DNA from 2 places in the Dechloromonas aromatica RCB genome. Region 1 is predicted to be linked to the other one. Evidence: predicted binding sites of a transcription regulator. Region 1 holds the regulator's gene; the other holds the start of a gene.

Region 1 (7,909 bases):
TGCCGAAAGGTCGCGCATTCCGGACGATGGTCTGCCATCAGGGAAAGAGCCTGCACAGCCCCCTCCCCCAAGCGGGCACGCAGACGCTCCAGACAGGCCAACGCGCCTTCGCCAGTTGCCGCCTGTTCGAACAAGTGGGCGCTGGCACCTGGCTTGTCGAGCAGTTCATCGGCCTGCAAGCACAAGGCCTCGACAGGCGCCTTGAGTTGCAAGCGGGCAAGATGCTCGCGCAATAGCCGCATGAATCGCCCCTCGTCCGCCGCAGGCTCGGAAAAACGCAAGGCCAGCGGCGTTTTTTCCCCATCGTCGTGAGCCAAATGCAGCGTACAGCAACGCAGTAGCAATTGCCGCCCATGCAGCCATCCAGCCAGCGCTGCGAACAGACGTTGCCCGGCAAACGCCAGCGCTTCGGCATGTTCGACACGGGCCGGCAACTCAAGATCAATGGCGAAACTTTCAGGGAAAGCAAAGGGCTTCTGTGGATCTGGCAAATCGCCCCAGGCTCTCAGCAAATCATCCATCGGCTGATTGCCGATACGCCGCCGTAACCCGGCACCGGGCAACTGCCGCAAATCACCCAGCCGCTTGAGGCCGAACGATTCGAGCCGATCGATCACCTCCCCCGGCCACTCATCGATGGCACAAGGCAAGTCGGCCAAGGCGGCCTGCATGGCAGAGATTTCGATATGGATGCCAGCACAAGCGTTCCGTGCCAGCCAGGATGCGCCAAGGGGGGTCGGTGCCGCAGCCCAGTTCGTTGAGTAGGATTGCTCGGCACAACCAGCCAATACAGCCTCGATAATCGCCGGCGCACCGCCGAACAAACGCAGGCAACTGCCGATTTCCAGCAACAAGACATCCGGCGACACCACACTGATCGTCGGCGTAAAGCGACCAGCCCAACAGGCCAGACTTTCCAGCGCCTTTATTTCTCGGACCTCATCTCGTTCAAACACCATCAGCCCTGGTTGCAGGCCAAGCGCCGTCGACAGCTTTTGCCCGGCGCAGACGCCAGCAAGCCTTGCCGCCAGATCGCCGACCAGCACCCGCCCACGACTGACCACGGCGCTAGGCGACTGGCGTAGCGGCAATGCCTCGATCGGCAACAAGGGAAAGTGCAGGGCCAGCCACAGCACGCGAGCTTCTCCCGGGACGGGGTATGGACAAGGCGAGCGACCGGGAAACCGGCCTGCCGCGCCGCTTGATGATGCGGACCGACAGTTCGCCGTGACCAGCCTCCCGCCCCGTGTTCAACATCAGGCGCAGCGGAGCCGGTGACGGTACCTGAGCAACCGCAGTCGACCGCCATAAACAGGCAAAAACCGGTCGCCCCTCGGCGGCCACCTGCAAGCGACGCAGGGCGCGGGCATCAATGCCCGCCTCGGGCCAGGCCAGCACACCGGCAAAGCCGCCACTGGCAAGCAATTGCTCGACACACCAAGCCACATTCCTGCCGGCCTGAACGATGACCAGCCGCTCCAGAGCCAACCCTGCCGCCGCCCAGGCCGGTGCGTGCGGCTGCCAGGGCGGCGCCACCAGCGCCAGCCAGCCCCCCTCGGCAGACAATTTGGCCAAGGCCGGTAACAGCAGGCTCATTTCACCAACACTGCCGCGATCGACGAGTATTTCTGTCAGATTTCCACGTGGCCAGCCACCACCCGGCAGTTCAGCATCAAGTTCGGCGTGGCCGCTTGGAATCGCAGCTTCAGGCAGGGAGGCCAGCATGTCGCCGCGCCAGACATCGCCCCTGGCCAGCACATCCGCCAAAGCGAGCGACGACGGCACGGGCATCACGACAGCTTGGAAACAGCCCCGCGAATCAGGCCGACAGCAATGCCTTCGATGGCGAAATCGACTGCTTCCGGATCAACGATGATCGGCTCGAAATCAGGATTTTCGGCAATCAGCCTGATCTGACCACCACTGCGCTCCAGGCGCTTGACCGTGACCTCTTCATCCAGCCGGGCGACAACGATCTGGCCGTCACGCGCCTGGTTGGTCTTGTGCACGGCAAGCAAGTCGCCATCAAAGATGCCGACATCGATCATCGACAGACCGCGCACCTTGAGCAAAAAATCAGCCTTCGGCGCAAACAGGCTGGCATCCAGCGCATAGCGACCCTGCATGTTCTCGACGGCCAGGATGGGCGAGCCAGCGGCGACACTGCCAATCAACGGCAAACCAAGCTGTTCAACGAGTCGTATGCCTCGCGCCGAACCGGGTTCGAGTACGATGGCACCTTTCTTGGCCAGTGCCTTGAGGTGGTCTTCCGCCGCATTGGGCGAAGCGAAACCGAAGGCGCTGGAAATTTCCATACGCGTCGGCGGCGCACCGAGCACCTCGAGGGTACTCTTGATGAAGTCGAGAATTTCCTGCTGACGTGGCGTGAGTTTCATGGCCGGCCTCCGCTAAAAACCATTGACTGTATTTTTGTACAGTAATCGATTTTTGGCAAGCGGAAAATCAGGTCGGCAAGTCGAAACCCTTCAGCTTGCGGTACATGTCCACCGCATAGGAATCGGTCATTCCGGCGACAAAATCGGCCACCTGCAACAGGCGAATGTATGGATCGGTATCCGGCTCACCATTGTGGCCAAGGAACTGAGCCGGCAACAACTTGAGCAACATGCGTTCGCGGGTGGTGAAACGGGCATGACCAGCTTTCGCCTCGACCGCATTGGTAAATAAGCCAAGCAAGGCGCCAAGCACCTCGAAGCCTGCCGTTTCGATTTCCAGCGCCGGGCGGGCCGTGTAGATCGTTTCCTTGGCCAGTTTGAGAATGGCCTGCAGGGGATGGGAGATCGGCGAGTTCTCAAGCAGCTCGTCATCGAACGTGCCACTCAGGATGGCGTCCTCGTTTTCCAGAAAAACCGCCGCGGCACTTTCAAGAAGGCAGCCGATGGCCTTGGCACGCAGGTACTCCAGGCGCTCTTTTGGATCGTGCAGCCGATCCAGCCGCCCGCCATTGACCGTATTCCCGGCCAGGTCGGCCAGCAGACATTCGGCGTCCTTGTAATGCACGAAACCGAGCCGCGAAGCGTCTTCCAGATCGACAATCAGGTAACAGGTATCGTCGGCCACCTCGACCAGGAAAGCCAGCGGATGGCGCCGCCAGGCGGTACCCGGGATACGTTCGACCAGACCGGTCGCGCGGGCCACTTGCTGAAAGGCCCCAACATCCTGCTGGAAGAAGCCAAACTTCTTGCCGCTCTTGCCATCCAGCTCAGCGTCAAGATGGGATGGCCGTGGATATTTGGTAAAGGTCGCCAGGACCGCACTACTTAACTGCAGGCCGCCTGGGTTGGCCGGGCTTTGCAGCCGACTGACGATGCGAAAACCTTGTGCATTACCCTCGTAGCGCTCGAAATCTGCCTTCTGCGCTGGCGTGAAGTCGTGACGTTCAAGCAGGCCGGAATGGCGGAACCATTCGCGGATGGCGTCCTCGCCGGCATGGCCGAAGGGTGGATTGCCAATGTCGTGGGCCAGACAAGCGGCGGCGACGATGGCGCCAAAATCACCAGACTCGACATGCTGCAAACCGTGCCGGGCAATGATCTCGCGCCCAACCACAGCGCCGAGCGAACGCCCGACACAACTGACCTCAAGGCTGTGCGTCAGGCGAGTCCGGACATAGTCGCTCTTGGACAGCGGGAAAACCTGCGTCTTGTCCTTCATTCTCCGGAAGGCAGAAGTGAAGACGATGCGGTCGTAATCCTGCTGGAATGCCGTACGCTCAGCCGTACCGGGCGCCTTGCCGGCCCCCAGGCGTTCGCTCGACAGCAGCTTTTCCCAGATTTTTCGTTTGCCCATGCTCTTCGAATTCGATGATGCGATGGGCTGCGAGTTTACTCTGCTTCGAGTACGGCCCGCACGTGATCAGGCACCGGAACCGATTTTCCGGTCTGGGTATTCATCCACACCACCTTGGCCGCGCCTTCGGCGTAGAGCTTGTCATCACCCTCGATGCGCATTTCAACGTAGGTCTGGAAACTGGAACGGCCGATTGCTCCGACATAAGTCCGTACCTCAACCATTCCCGGATAAGTCATCGGAATCATGAACGTGCAGCTGGCATTGATGATCACCGGCCCGTCGCCGCCCGGTCGAACCGGTACTTTCATTTCCTCGATCCATTCGACCCGCGCCTGTTCCATGTAGCGGAAATAGATGGTGTTATTAACGTGTCCGTAGGCGTCCATATCGCCCCAGCGGATCGGCATTTTCGTGACGTGGATAAGCTTTTTCTTGTGTTCCATAATCCTGAATACTAGAGTGGTGTTGATCAAAGCATTTCCATACTGTACCGTATTGAAAATAAGCTAACAATAAAACTTAGGAGACATCATGGAACGCGAATCCATGGAATTTGACGTCGTCATCATTGGTGGCGGCCCGGCTGGCTTGGCTTCGGCCATTCGGCTGAAGCAACTGGCAGCAGAAAAAGGAACTGATCTGGGCGTCTGCCTGATCGAAAAAGGCGCCGAAATTGGCGCCCATATTCTTTCCGGTGCCGTCATGGACCCGCGCGCCCTGACTGAGCTTCTACCCGACTGGCAGAAAGACGGCGCCCCGCTCAACGCCCCCGTTTCCGAAGACCGCTTCTTTATCCTCTCCGAAACCGGCGCCACCAAGGTACCGAACAGCCTGCTGCCCAACTGCTTCCATAACGAAGGCAATTACGTCATCTCGCTGGGCAATGTCTGCCGCTGGCTCGGCGAACAGGCGGAAGCCTTGGGCGTTGAAATCTACCCCGGCTTTGCCGGTGCCGAAGTGCTGTTCGACGAAAACGGTGCCGTCAAGGGTGTAGCCACGGGCGACATGGGTCGCCTGCACGACGGTTCCGAAGGCCCGAATTTCCAGATGGGCATGGAACTGCTCGGCAAATACACGTTTTTCGCTGAAGGTTGTCGCGGCCATCTCGGCAAGCAGCTGATGGAGAAATTCAACCTCAATGCCGACGCCGACCCGCAAACCTATGGCATCGGCCTCAAGGAACTGTGGGAAATCGAGCCGGACAAACACCAGCTCGGCCTCGTCATCCACAGCGGCGGCTGGCCGATGCAGCCGGACACCTACGGTGGCGGCTTTCTCTACCATCTGGAAAACAACCAGATCGCCGTCGGCTTTGTCGTCGGACTTGGTTACAGCAACCCGCACCTGTCGCCCTACGAGGAATTCCAGCGTTTCAAGACACATCCGGAAATCCGCAAGTTCCTAGAAGGTGGCAAGCGCATCGCCTATGGTGCCCGCGCGCTGACCGCCGGTGGCCTGCAGTCCTTGCCCAAGCTGACCTTCCCCGGCGGCGTCCTGATCGGTGACGATGCCGGCTTGCTGAATGCCGCCCGGATCAAGGGGTCGCACTGCGCCATCAAATCCGGCGCCCTGGCGGCTGAGGCCTGCTTCGAAGCGCTGACGGCCGAACGCCAGCACGACGAACTGACTGCCTACCCGGAAACCTTCAAGAAGAGCTGGCTGTTCGAAGAGCTGCATCAGACGCGCAATTTCAAGCCATGGATGGCCAAGGGCCTGATGCTCGGCTCCATCATGTTCGGCATTGACCAGGTTCTGCTGCGCGGCAAGGCACCATGGACGCTGCATCACACGACCCCCGACCACGCCAAACTGAAACCAGCAGCCGAATGCGAACCCATCGCCTACCCCAAGCCGGATGGCGTGATCACCTTTGACCGCCTGTCCTCCGTTTTCCTCTCCAGCACCAATCACGAGGAAGACCAGCCCTGCCATCTGCAGTTGAAAGACGCCAGCATTCCTATCAGCGTCAATCTCGCCAAATACGACGCCCCGGAACAGCGTTTCTGCCCGGCTGGCGTCTATGAAATCCTGCGCGATGAAAGCGGTGGTAACCCGCGCCTGCAGATCAACGCGCAGAATTGCGTACATTGCAAGACCTGCGATATCAAGGATCCAACCCAGAACATCAACTGGGTTGTTCCGCAAGGTGGCGAAGGCCCAACTTACCCCAATATGTAAGCAGAAACCGGAAACCGCGTTCGCATACCGCGAATCGCGGTTTCCCGGTTTATAATCTTGCGGCTAAACCCCTTAGGGAGAACAACACATGGGCTTTCTCGCCGACAAGAAGATTCTAATTACCGGACTGCTGTCCAAGCATTCCATCGCCTATGGCATCGCCAAGGCATGCCACCGTGAAGGCGCCCAACTCGCCTTCACCTACCAGAATGAGCGCTTCGAAGATCGAATCAAGAAGTTTGCCGCCGAGTTCGGCAGCGACATCACCATTCCGGTCGACGTCAGCAGCGATGAGCAGATCGACAACCTTTTCGTCGAACTAGCCAAGCACTGGGACGGTCTGGATGGCTTGGTTCACTCCATCGCCTACGCTCCGACCGAAGCCATCGAAGGCGATTTCCTGAACGGCATCACCCGTGACGCCTTCCGCATCGCCCACGAAATCTCGTCGTATAGCTACCCGGCACTGGTCAAGGCCGCTCGCCCGATGATGCAGGGTCGCAGGAGCTCAGCCCTTGCGCTCTCCTATCTTGGCGCCGAGCGCACCATGCCGAACTACAACACCATGGGTCTGGCCAAGGCCAGCCTGGAAGCAGCTACCCGTTACCTGGCTTTCTGCCTCGGCCCTGAAGGCATCCGCGCCAACGCCATTTCGGCCGGCCCGATCAAGACCCTGGCGGCTTCCGGTATCGGCAATTTTGGCAAGCTGCTCGCCTACAACTCGCACAACGCCCCGCTGCGCCGCAACGTGACCATCGATGAAGTCGGCAACGCGGCCGCCTTCATGCTGTCCGATCTGGCCAGCGGCATCACCGGTGAAATCATGTACGTCGATGGCGGCATGAACACCGTGGCACTGGGTAATGCGGACCCGCTACCGGCCTAAGTAAATATTTTCGCGGCCAGCGCCGCAAAAAGGCAAAACGCCGATCCGGTTTTATACCGGTCGGCGTTTTTAATTTATGGTTTGGACAAAACGTGCTGCAGAATAATTTTGCCCAGCGCCTCGGGCTCTATCGGTTTGGCAATGTGGTCCACCATTCCGGTAGCAAAGCATTTTTGCCGCTCTTCACTGAAGGCGTGAGCAGTCTGGGCAATAATGGGCAGCTCGGGTAGCAGTTCGTGTATCCGACGCGTCGCTTCAAAACCGTCCATCTCAGGCATCTGTAGATCCATCAGCACAACATCATAGGCATCCTGACCATCGTGGATCACTCGCTCCACTGCCTCCAAGCCATTGCTGACCAGAACGACACCCGCACCATATTCAATCAAAATTTCTTCAAGCACCAGGCGATTGATCGCCTCATCATCGGCAACCAGCACTGAAATACCCGCCAGAGGCTTCCGCACCTTATCCACTTCTCCTTGCGAGGCGGCTTGCCTATCCACAGACGGTTCTGGCTTCACGTAGGGCAGACAAAATTCGACGCTGGTACCAACACCGGGGAGACTGTCGATGCTGACTTTTCCGTTCATCAACTCCAGAATGCGTTTGCTGATCGCCAGTCCAAGGCCGGTACCACCAAACTTTCGGCTGGCCGAAGCATCCACCTGATGAAAAGGATTGAACAAAGTGCCAATCTGCTCGGCACTCATGCCGATCCCGGTGTCCGCAACCTTGAAGAGCAACATGCCATCTCGACAATTGACTGACAGGGTAACGCTGCCGACCTCAGTGAATTTGACCGCATTGGAAAGTATGTTGAGAAGTACCTGCCCCATGCGTAACGGGTCGCTGATACAGGTCAGCGGCAGATCGGGCGCGAGTTCGACCTGCAGTTCGATCTGCTTGGCGCGGGCACGCTCCCTGAGCAAGTCGAGCGCATGTTCGACAACCTCCGAAAGAACGACCTCCGTCTGCTCGATCCGTAGCTTCCCAGCCTCGATCTTGGAAAAGTCGAGAATGTCATTGATC
Region 2 (7,909 bases), 2.1 Mb from region 1:
CCGCGCCGGACGGTGACCGGCGTGACCACGCTGCGCGCCAGCGCGGCCAGGGCCCCCTCCGCCTTGGCCTCCTGCCAATAGCCGATGATGGCGTTGGCCAGCACGACGCCGAAAATCACGCTGCTGTCGGTCCATTCGCCAAGCGCAGCGGTGATCATGCCGGCGCCGATCAGGACCAGCACCAGCGGCTGCATCAATTGTTCGAAAAAACGCCGCCAGGCTGGCTTGCCCGGCTTTTCGGTCATCAGATTCGGGCCGTGGCGGCTCAGACGTTCAGCGACGTCGGCCTCGCTCAGGCCGCTCAGGCAGTTTACCGCCAGTGCCTGCGCGACCTGCTCGCCGGTCTGGGCGTGCCAGGCTAGCGGCGTGACGTCAGGAGCAGGAATGGCAGGGTCAGGAAGGGCCATAGTGTGGCAACCAGACGGGTCAGACCATTGAAGTTGAGGAAATGCCCCTGTCGCCAGGTGGCCAGCGCCGCTGCCGAGTAGGGGTTGGGTGGCGCAAGGTTGACGAGGACTGTGCCGGCCATCAAGGCCAGTGCGGCAATCATCAGGCGTGGGGTGGCGGGCAGCGCTAGCGCCCCGGCAAGGATGGCGATGCCGACCATCAGCCCCAGTCGCACGCCCGGGGTGAGCCAGGCCAGTGCATCGGCTGGGCTGATCAGAATGGCGGCCGCCAAGGTGGCCACGGTCAGACAGAGAAGCATGAACAGCGGCACGATCAGATAGGCGACCAGCAGGCGGGCGCACAGCATACGGACAATCAGGCCGACGGCGACGGCGTTGAAGGCCGTGATGCAGGCTTCGATCAGGACGAAACTCTCGGCAGCGAAAGGCATGGTGCCGGTCAGCCCGAGCATCTGGCGCAAATCGCCGGCGCCGAAGAGCAGGGTTTCCGGCGACAAGGGGACGAGCAGCCACAGCCCGAGCAGCGTCAGGCCGAGTTCGGCGTGTGGAATGGGCGCGATCAGCTTGTGTTCAAGGGCTGCGATCCGGGCAAAGATCCGTGGTCCGACTGACTGGGCCCACAGGGCACCAAGCAGGCCGCCAAGCGTGTTGCAGGCGAGGTCCAGGTTGGAGGGCACGCGGGAAGGCAGCCAGGTCTGCAGGGTTTCCATGCAGAAACTGACCCCACCGGCAAGCAGCGTGGCCAGCAGCAGCGCGGTGAATCGGCCAGGGACGCCGCTGAGCGCCAGGGTCAGGAAGAAGCCCAGCGGCAGATAGACGGCGACGTTGGCCACCAGATCAAAAACGGTCCAGTAACGTGGCCAGCCGCCTTCGAGAAAGGCGATCGGCGAAACTCCGGTATCGCGCCAGCCGGAGAAAGGATGCAGGCTGCCATAGACAACTAGCCCGAACCAGGCGAGAGCCAAATAGCGGGAAAGCAGGATGGGGCCACGACCGTGATGAGGCATGAAGCTGATTTTAGGGGCTATCCGCCAGTCCGTCAGCCCTTATGTTTGGTAACAATGATTGCACCGGCCGGCCTTGCCGCTCTTTGCTCCGTTACATTGTCAGTGGAATTCGACGCCGGGTGACATGCCCGGCGGCCATTAATGATGATGCTGGTGTTCCGTTGCGTGGTGAGTTTCAGCTGCGGCGCGATGACGCAGTGCTTCGTGAATGTCCTGTTGCGGCAGTGGATGGCCGACCCATTGTGGCAACAGTGAGCCGGCAACCATACCGAGAATGCTGACGCCAAGTCCGATCAGTTGTGGCGGTACCAGTTGCCCGGCATTGGCCAGCGCATAAGCATAATCGCCGCGACCAGCAGTCTCGCCGCTTACGCTAACCAGCACTTCGACCAGGATCCACGATGACAGGCCACCGAGGATTGCCGCCAACGCCCCTTGCGTGGTCGCCCGTTTCCAGAAAGCGCCAAAGAAAAGTGGCACGAATGCGCCGGCCAGCGTGATCTTGTAGGCGTTTTCCACCATCTTGAAGATGCTGGCATTGGAATACAGTGCGAAGCCGAGCACGATGCCGGCAAAAACCACGATGGAAGCGCGCATGACGCGCAGGAATTCGTGATCACCCATGTGCGGGAACAAGCCGCGGACGATGTTTTCCGAGAAGGCGACCGACGGAGCGAGCAAGGTAGCCGAGGAACAACTCATGATCGCCGACAGCACGGCGCCAAAGAAAATGGCCTGGGCGAAGACGGGTGTGTGTTGCAGGACCAGTGTTGGCAAAACCAGTTGCGAGTCGGTCTCGAGCAGGCCCTTGAACAGATCGGGGTCGATCAGCGTGGCCGAGTAGGCGATGAACATCGGCACGAAAGTGAAGCAGAAGTAGATCGAGGCGCCGAGGAAGGATCCCCACAGCGCGATTTTTTGGCTCTTGGCCGAGGTGATCCGCTGGAAGACGTCCTGCTGCGGAATTGAACCGAGCATCATGGTGATCCAGGCGCCAAGGAAGGTCAGCCACTGCCATGGGTCGGGCGGCGGGAAAAAGTCGAGCTTGCCGGCGCTCGAGGCATGCTGGATCACCGTTTCGATGCCGCCGGCCGGGCCGGAAATGATCCAGGCAATGAACAGCATGCCACCCATGATGACGCCCATCTGAACGAAATCGAGGATGGCGACCGAGAGCATGCCGCCGAAGGTGGTGTAGGTGAGGACGATGGCGGCGCCGAGGATCATGCCGGCTGTCTGGCTGATGCCGTCATTGGTGACGACATTGAAGACGAGCCCGAGGGCCTTGATCTGGGCCGATACCCAGCCGAGATAGCTGGCCACGATGCACAGCGTGGTCAGCACTTCGACCGTCCGGTTGTAGCGCATCCGGAAATAGTCGCCGAGCGTCAGGATGTTGAGCTTGTAGAGCTTGCGCGAGAAAAAGACGCCAGCAATGATCAGGCACATCGAGGAACCGAACGGATCGGCGACGACGCCGCGCAGGCCATCCTTGACGAAGGTGGCGGACACGCCGAACACCGCTTCAGCACCAAACCAGGTGGCAAACACGGTCGCCGTAACGACCGGCAGCGGCAGATGGCGGCCAGCGACTGCGAAATCCTTGGCGCTATGGACGCGGGTCGCGGCGAACAGCCCGATACCGATGGAAATGAGCAGGTAGAGAACGACGAACCAGATCAGCATGATCGTGCGATCAATGATGGTAAGAGGTTGAAAACGCGAGGATTATAAGGTTATTGTGTGTTTTCGCAGCGTCAAAACGGCGCGTCACTGTGAAATTGCACGGGGCTGCCGGTTGCCGGGTGGACAAAGGCCAGATCCATGGCGTGCAACAACAGACGCCCGGCCTTGCCATGGGCCTCGCCGCCATAGAGGTCGTCGCCCAGGATTGGGTGGCCGAGCGAGGCCATATGAACACGCAATTGGTGCGAGCGGCCAGTGATCGGTTCCAATTCAAGGCGTGTCGTATTGGCGACCGTGTCGTGGCCGTTGACGCGAAAGCGCGTCAACGAGGGTTTGCCGATCGTGAAGTCCACCATTTGCCGGGGGCGGTTCGGCCAGTCGCAGATCAGGGGCAGATCAATCTCGCCGACCTCCTCGGCCAGCAGTCCATCGACGACAGCGATATAGCGCTTGCTGACCTGCCTGTCCTGAAACAGACGTGACAGCTGCCGGTGTATTTCCTTGCCGCGGGCCAGGACCAGCAGGCCGGAGGTGGACATATCCAGTCGATGGACGCTGAGCGCATCCGGGTATTCGTTCTGGACGCGTGTCACCAGGCAATCGTCCATGCCAGCACCCCGACCGGGCACGGACAGAAGCTCGGCCGGCTTGTCGGCAACAATCAGCCACTCATCGGCAAAAATGACCGGCGAAATACCGGCCGGTGGCGGCAAATAAGCGATCGCCACGCTCAGAGCCGAACGCGGCAGCGGGCGTCCTTGAAAGGCGTCGGCTCCCAGGTCCAGCCGCTACCAAGCGAGGTCTGGTTGCAGACCCTCGTGCCGTCCAGCTGGCTGACCCACCAATACCAGGGGGCCGGTTCAGCAATTGCCACGGCAGACGCAAAAAACAGGGCAAAAATGGATAAGCATCTGATCAGCATGAAGAATTTTCTTGCCAAGAAAAGGTGGAACAATGTACTGTATTTATACACAGTAATTCTGAATTCGGTTCGGCGAGAAATATACCGCGTTCGTCGCCCGGCGAAACAAAACGATTCCTGCAATTTCTATTCCATCTTCGGCCCCTGTGCCATAATCCGCTCAAATTTTCGAGGTAACACCATGGACGACAACAAGGCAAAAGCGCTCGCCGCAGCACTGCAACAGATCGAAAAGCAATTCGGCAAAGGCTCCATCATGAAGATGGGCGATGCCGAAATCGACGAAGGCATTCAGGTCGTGTCGACCGGTTCGCTCGGTCTGGACATTGCGCTGGGCGTTGGCGGTCTGCCACGCGGCCGTGTCGTTGAAATCTATGGTCCGGAATCCTCCGGCAAGACCACGCTCTGTCTGCAGGTCGTGGCCGAAATGCAGAAGCTCGGTGGCGTTGCCGCCTTCATCGACGCCGAACACGCGCTCGATCCGCAATATGCCCAGAAGCTCGGCGTCAATGTCGGCGACCTGCTGATCTCGCAGCCGGATACCGGCGAACAGGCCCTCGAAATTGCTGACATGCTGGTCCGCTCCGGCTCAGTCGACATCATCGTCGTCGACTCGGTCGCCGCCCTTACCCCGCGCGCCGAAATCGAAGGCGAAATGGGCGACCAGATGGTCGGCCTGCATGCCCGCCTGATGTCGCAGGCCCTGCGCAAGCTGACTGCCAATATCAAGAAGACCAACACGCTGGTCATCTTCATCAACCAGATCCGGATGAAGATCGGCGTCATGTTCGGTTCGCCGGAAACCACCACTGGTGGCAATGCGCTCAAGTTCTACGCCTCCGTCCGCCTCGACATCCGCCGTATCGGCGCGATCAAGAAGGGTGACGAAGTCATCGGCAGCGAAACCAAGGTCAAGGTCGTCAAGAACAAGGTCGCCCCACCCTTCCGCGAAGCCATTTTCGACATCCTCTACGGCGAGGGTATTTCCCGCCAGGGCGAAATCGTCGAAATGGGTGTTGCCCACAAACTGGTCGACAAGTCCGGTGCCTGGTATGCCTACAAGGGCGAAAAGATCGGCCAGGGCAAGGACAATGCCCGTGAATTCCTGAAAGCCAATCCGGAAATCGCCCAGGAAATCGAAGCCGGCATTCGTGAGGCTGCCAGCACCAACGTGATCAAGCCGGTCAAGGCGGCCAAGGCAGCGGATGCCTGACCAGGCGTCGAGCGGAAGTCCCGTCGTTAATGACGGGCTTCGCGAGACAGAGCCCGACTCTGGCGCTGTCGAGCGCCGCTCAAAGTCAGGGCGAGGAAGCGCCGGGCTGCAGTCCGGCGCGACGCAGTTGCGCGTGCGCGCCCTGCAACTCCTGACCCGGCGTGATTACTGCCGGGCCGAGTTGAAGGCCAAGCTCGCGGCGCACGCCGAGTTCGAGGAGGAACTCGACGGCGTACTCGACACCCTGCAGGCCGAACGCCTGCTTTCCGATCACCGCTACGCCACCCAGCGTGTCGTGGCGCGAGCCGGTCGCTACGGAAATGCCCGCCTGAAGCAGGAGCTTCGGCAAAAAGGCGTCGGTGATGATGACATCGCCACCGCCTTGCCGGAAGCCGGCGACGAGACGGATCGCTGCCGGGCTATTTGGGCAAAGAAATTCGGCCATCTGCCGGAATCTGCCGAAGAGCGTGCCAAACAGATGCGTTTCCTGCAATATCGCGGTTTTTCCGGTGATGCCATTCGCCGGGTGATGCGCGGAGTCGATCAATGAATAGCCCAGTCGCCAAACTTTCGGCCAACAACCTGAAAAAACGCTACAAGACGCGGACGGTCGTCGAAGATGTTTCCTTCGAGGTCAAATCCGGCGAGGTTGTCGGCCTTCTCGGCCCGAATGGCGCCGGCAAGACCACCTGTTTCTACATGATCGTCGGTTTGGTGGCGGCCGATGGTGGCGAGGTCTACATCGACGACAACCGACTGACCCATCTGCCGATGCACAGTCGGGCCCGTCTCGGTTTGTCCTACCTGCCGCAGGAAGCCTCTGTTTTCCGCAAGCTGAACGTCGAGGAAAACATCCGCGCCGTTCTCGAATTGCTCAAGCTGCCTGAGGCTGAATTAAATGACCGGCTGGAAGGGCTGCTCAACGAACTGCACGTTGGACATGTCCGCCACGTCAATGCCTCTGCATTATCCGGCGGTGAGCGTCGGCGGGTTGAAATTGCCCGCGCCCTGGCCACCAATCCGCGTTTTATCCTGCTCGATGAGCCTTTTGCCGGGGTTGACCCGATTGCCGTGCTCGAAATCCAGAAGATCATTCGCTTCTTGAAAGAGCGTGGCATTGGTGTCCTGATCACCGACCACAATGTCCGCGAAACCCTTGGTATCTGCGACCACGCCTACATTATCAACGCCGGAAATGTATTGGCCGCTGGACGGCCGGCCGAAATCGTGGAGAATGAAAGCGTACGGAAGGTTTATCTCGGCGAGCATTTCAGGCTCTAACCGACAGACCCCACCCGACACTATCCGATGAAGCCCGCTCTCCAGCTAAAACTATCCCAGCATCTGGCGCTGACTCCTCAGCTCCAGCAGTCGATCAAGCTACTTCAGTTGTCGACGGTGGAAATGCAACAGGAAATCGAGCGTTATCTGCTCGAAAATCCCATGCTGGAACGCGAAGACGAGCATGGCGGGGATAATTTCTCAGCCGCCCAGCAGTTCGACGCGCCCCAAAGCAACGAAGGTGAGCGCGAGCAAAAGGTTGAGCGGGAAGAACGGGATGCCCGCGAGGAACGCGAGCAGGATGTGCCATCGGCTCCGTCGGAGGTGGACGATGACCGCTGGGCCTCCGATGCCGGGACCTTTACCGGCGCCGGTCGCGATGAAGACGACGATAGCGATTCCCGCGACATCCATGCGGCCAACGTCAGCCTGCGTGACCATCTGGGCTGGCAACTGGGCATGACCCAGCTATCGGAGCGCGACCGCAGTCTGGTGCGTTTCCTGATCGAAGCACTCGATGATGATGGCTATCTCTCGGCGCCGCTGGTCGAGTTGTGGGAAACCCTGCCGCCGGAATACGAAATTGAAATCGAAGAGCTGGAAATTGCGCTGCGCCATATCCAGAATTTCGACCCGATCGGCATTGGTGCCCGCAGTCTTCAGGAATGCCTGCAGCTTCAGCTCAAGGTTTTGCCGGTATGTGCCGAACGTACACTGGCCCTGGCTATTGTCGACAAGCATCTCGAACTGCTCGCCGCCCGTGATTTCGCCAAGATTCGTCGTCTGACAGGTTGCGATGACGAGGCTTTGAAGGCGGCGCACAGCCTGATCACCAGCCTCAACCCACGGCCAGCTGCCGGGTATGCCCAGATTGAAGCGCGCTACATCACGCCGGATGTGATCGTGAAGAAGCTAAAGGGCAAGTGGACCGCCTACATCAATCCGGATGCCTACCCTCGGTTGCGCATCAACCGTCTGTATGCCGAAATTCTCGCCAAGCAGCGGCGGGGCAACGGCAATCTATCTACGCAGTTGCAGGAGGCGCGCTGGCTGATCAAGAATGTCCAGCAGCGCTTCGAAACCATACACCGTGTCACGCAGACCATTGTCGATCGCCAGCGCCAGTTCTTCGAACACGGCGAAGTGGCCATGCGGCCGCTGGTGCTGCGTGAAATCGCCGATATTCTCGGCCTGCACGAGTCGACTGTATCGCGGGTGACCAGCCAGAAATACATGGCGACACCGCGCGGTATCTTCGAACTGAAATACTTCTTTGGCAGCCATGTCTCCACCGATAGCGGTGGTGCTTGTTCTGCTACGGCCATCCGCGCCCTGATCAAGCAATTGATTGCGGCTGAGGATGGCAAGAAGCCCTTGTCGGATAGCCAATTAT

The links. Region 1 encodes LexA, which represses DNA repair genes until DNA is damaged. Its sites were predicted from a motif close to ACTGTATNTANATACAGT; they were not measured.
Region 2: recA (recombinase RecA) is a predicted target of LexA. The motif match lies at 4,059-4,076, and genes of this name have one in related genera.

Annotation. Positions count from the first base shown of each region.
Region 1 is NC_007298.1:2,082,650-2,090,558, reverse strand. Features, by position in the region: gene DARO_RS09995 (Y-family DNA polymerase) at 1-1,136, opposite strand, end outside; gene imuA (translesion DNA synthesis-associated protein ImuA) at 1,069-1,791, opposite strand; gene lexA (transcriptional repressor LexA) at 1,791-2,396, opposite strand; gene DARO_RS09980 (deoxyguanosinetriphosphate triphosphohydrolase) at 2,464-3,810, opposite strand; gene DARO_RS09975 (acyl-CoA thioesterase) at 3,846-4,256, opposite strand; gene DARO_RS09970 (electron transfer flavoprotein-ubiquinone oxidoreductase) at 4,345-5,991, shown strand; gene fabI (enoyl-ACP reductase FabI) at 6,080-6,877, shown strand; gene DARO_RS21700 (PAS domain S-box protein) at 6,952-7,909, opposite strand, start outside.
Region 2 is NC_007298.1:4,448,112-4,456,020, reverse strand. Features, by position in the region: gene DARO_RS21170 (cation-transporting P-type ATPase) at 1-407, opposite strand, end outside; gene DARO_RS21165 (VanZ family protein) at 359-1,414, opposite strand; gene DARO_RS21160 (high affinity choline transporter 1) at 1,553-3,100, opposite strand; gene DARO_RS21155 (pseudouridine synthase) at 3,172-3,828, opposite strand; gene DARO_RS21150 (hypothetical protein) at 3,831-3,974, opposite strand; gene recA (recombinase RecA) at 4,204-5,235, shown strand; gene recX (recombination regulator RecX) at 5,369-5,785, shown strand; gene lptB (LPS export ABC transporter ATP-binding protein) at 5,782-6,516, shown strand; gene DARO_RS21130 (RNA polymerase factor sigma-54) at 6,544-7,909, shown strand, end outside.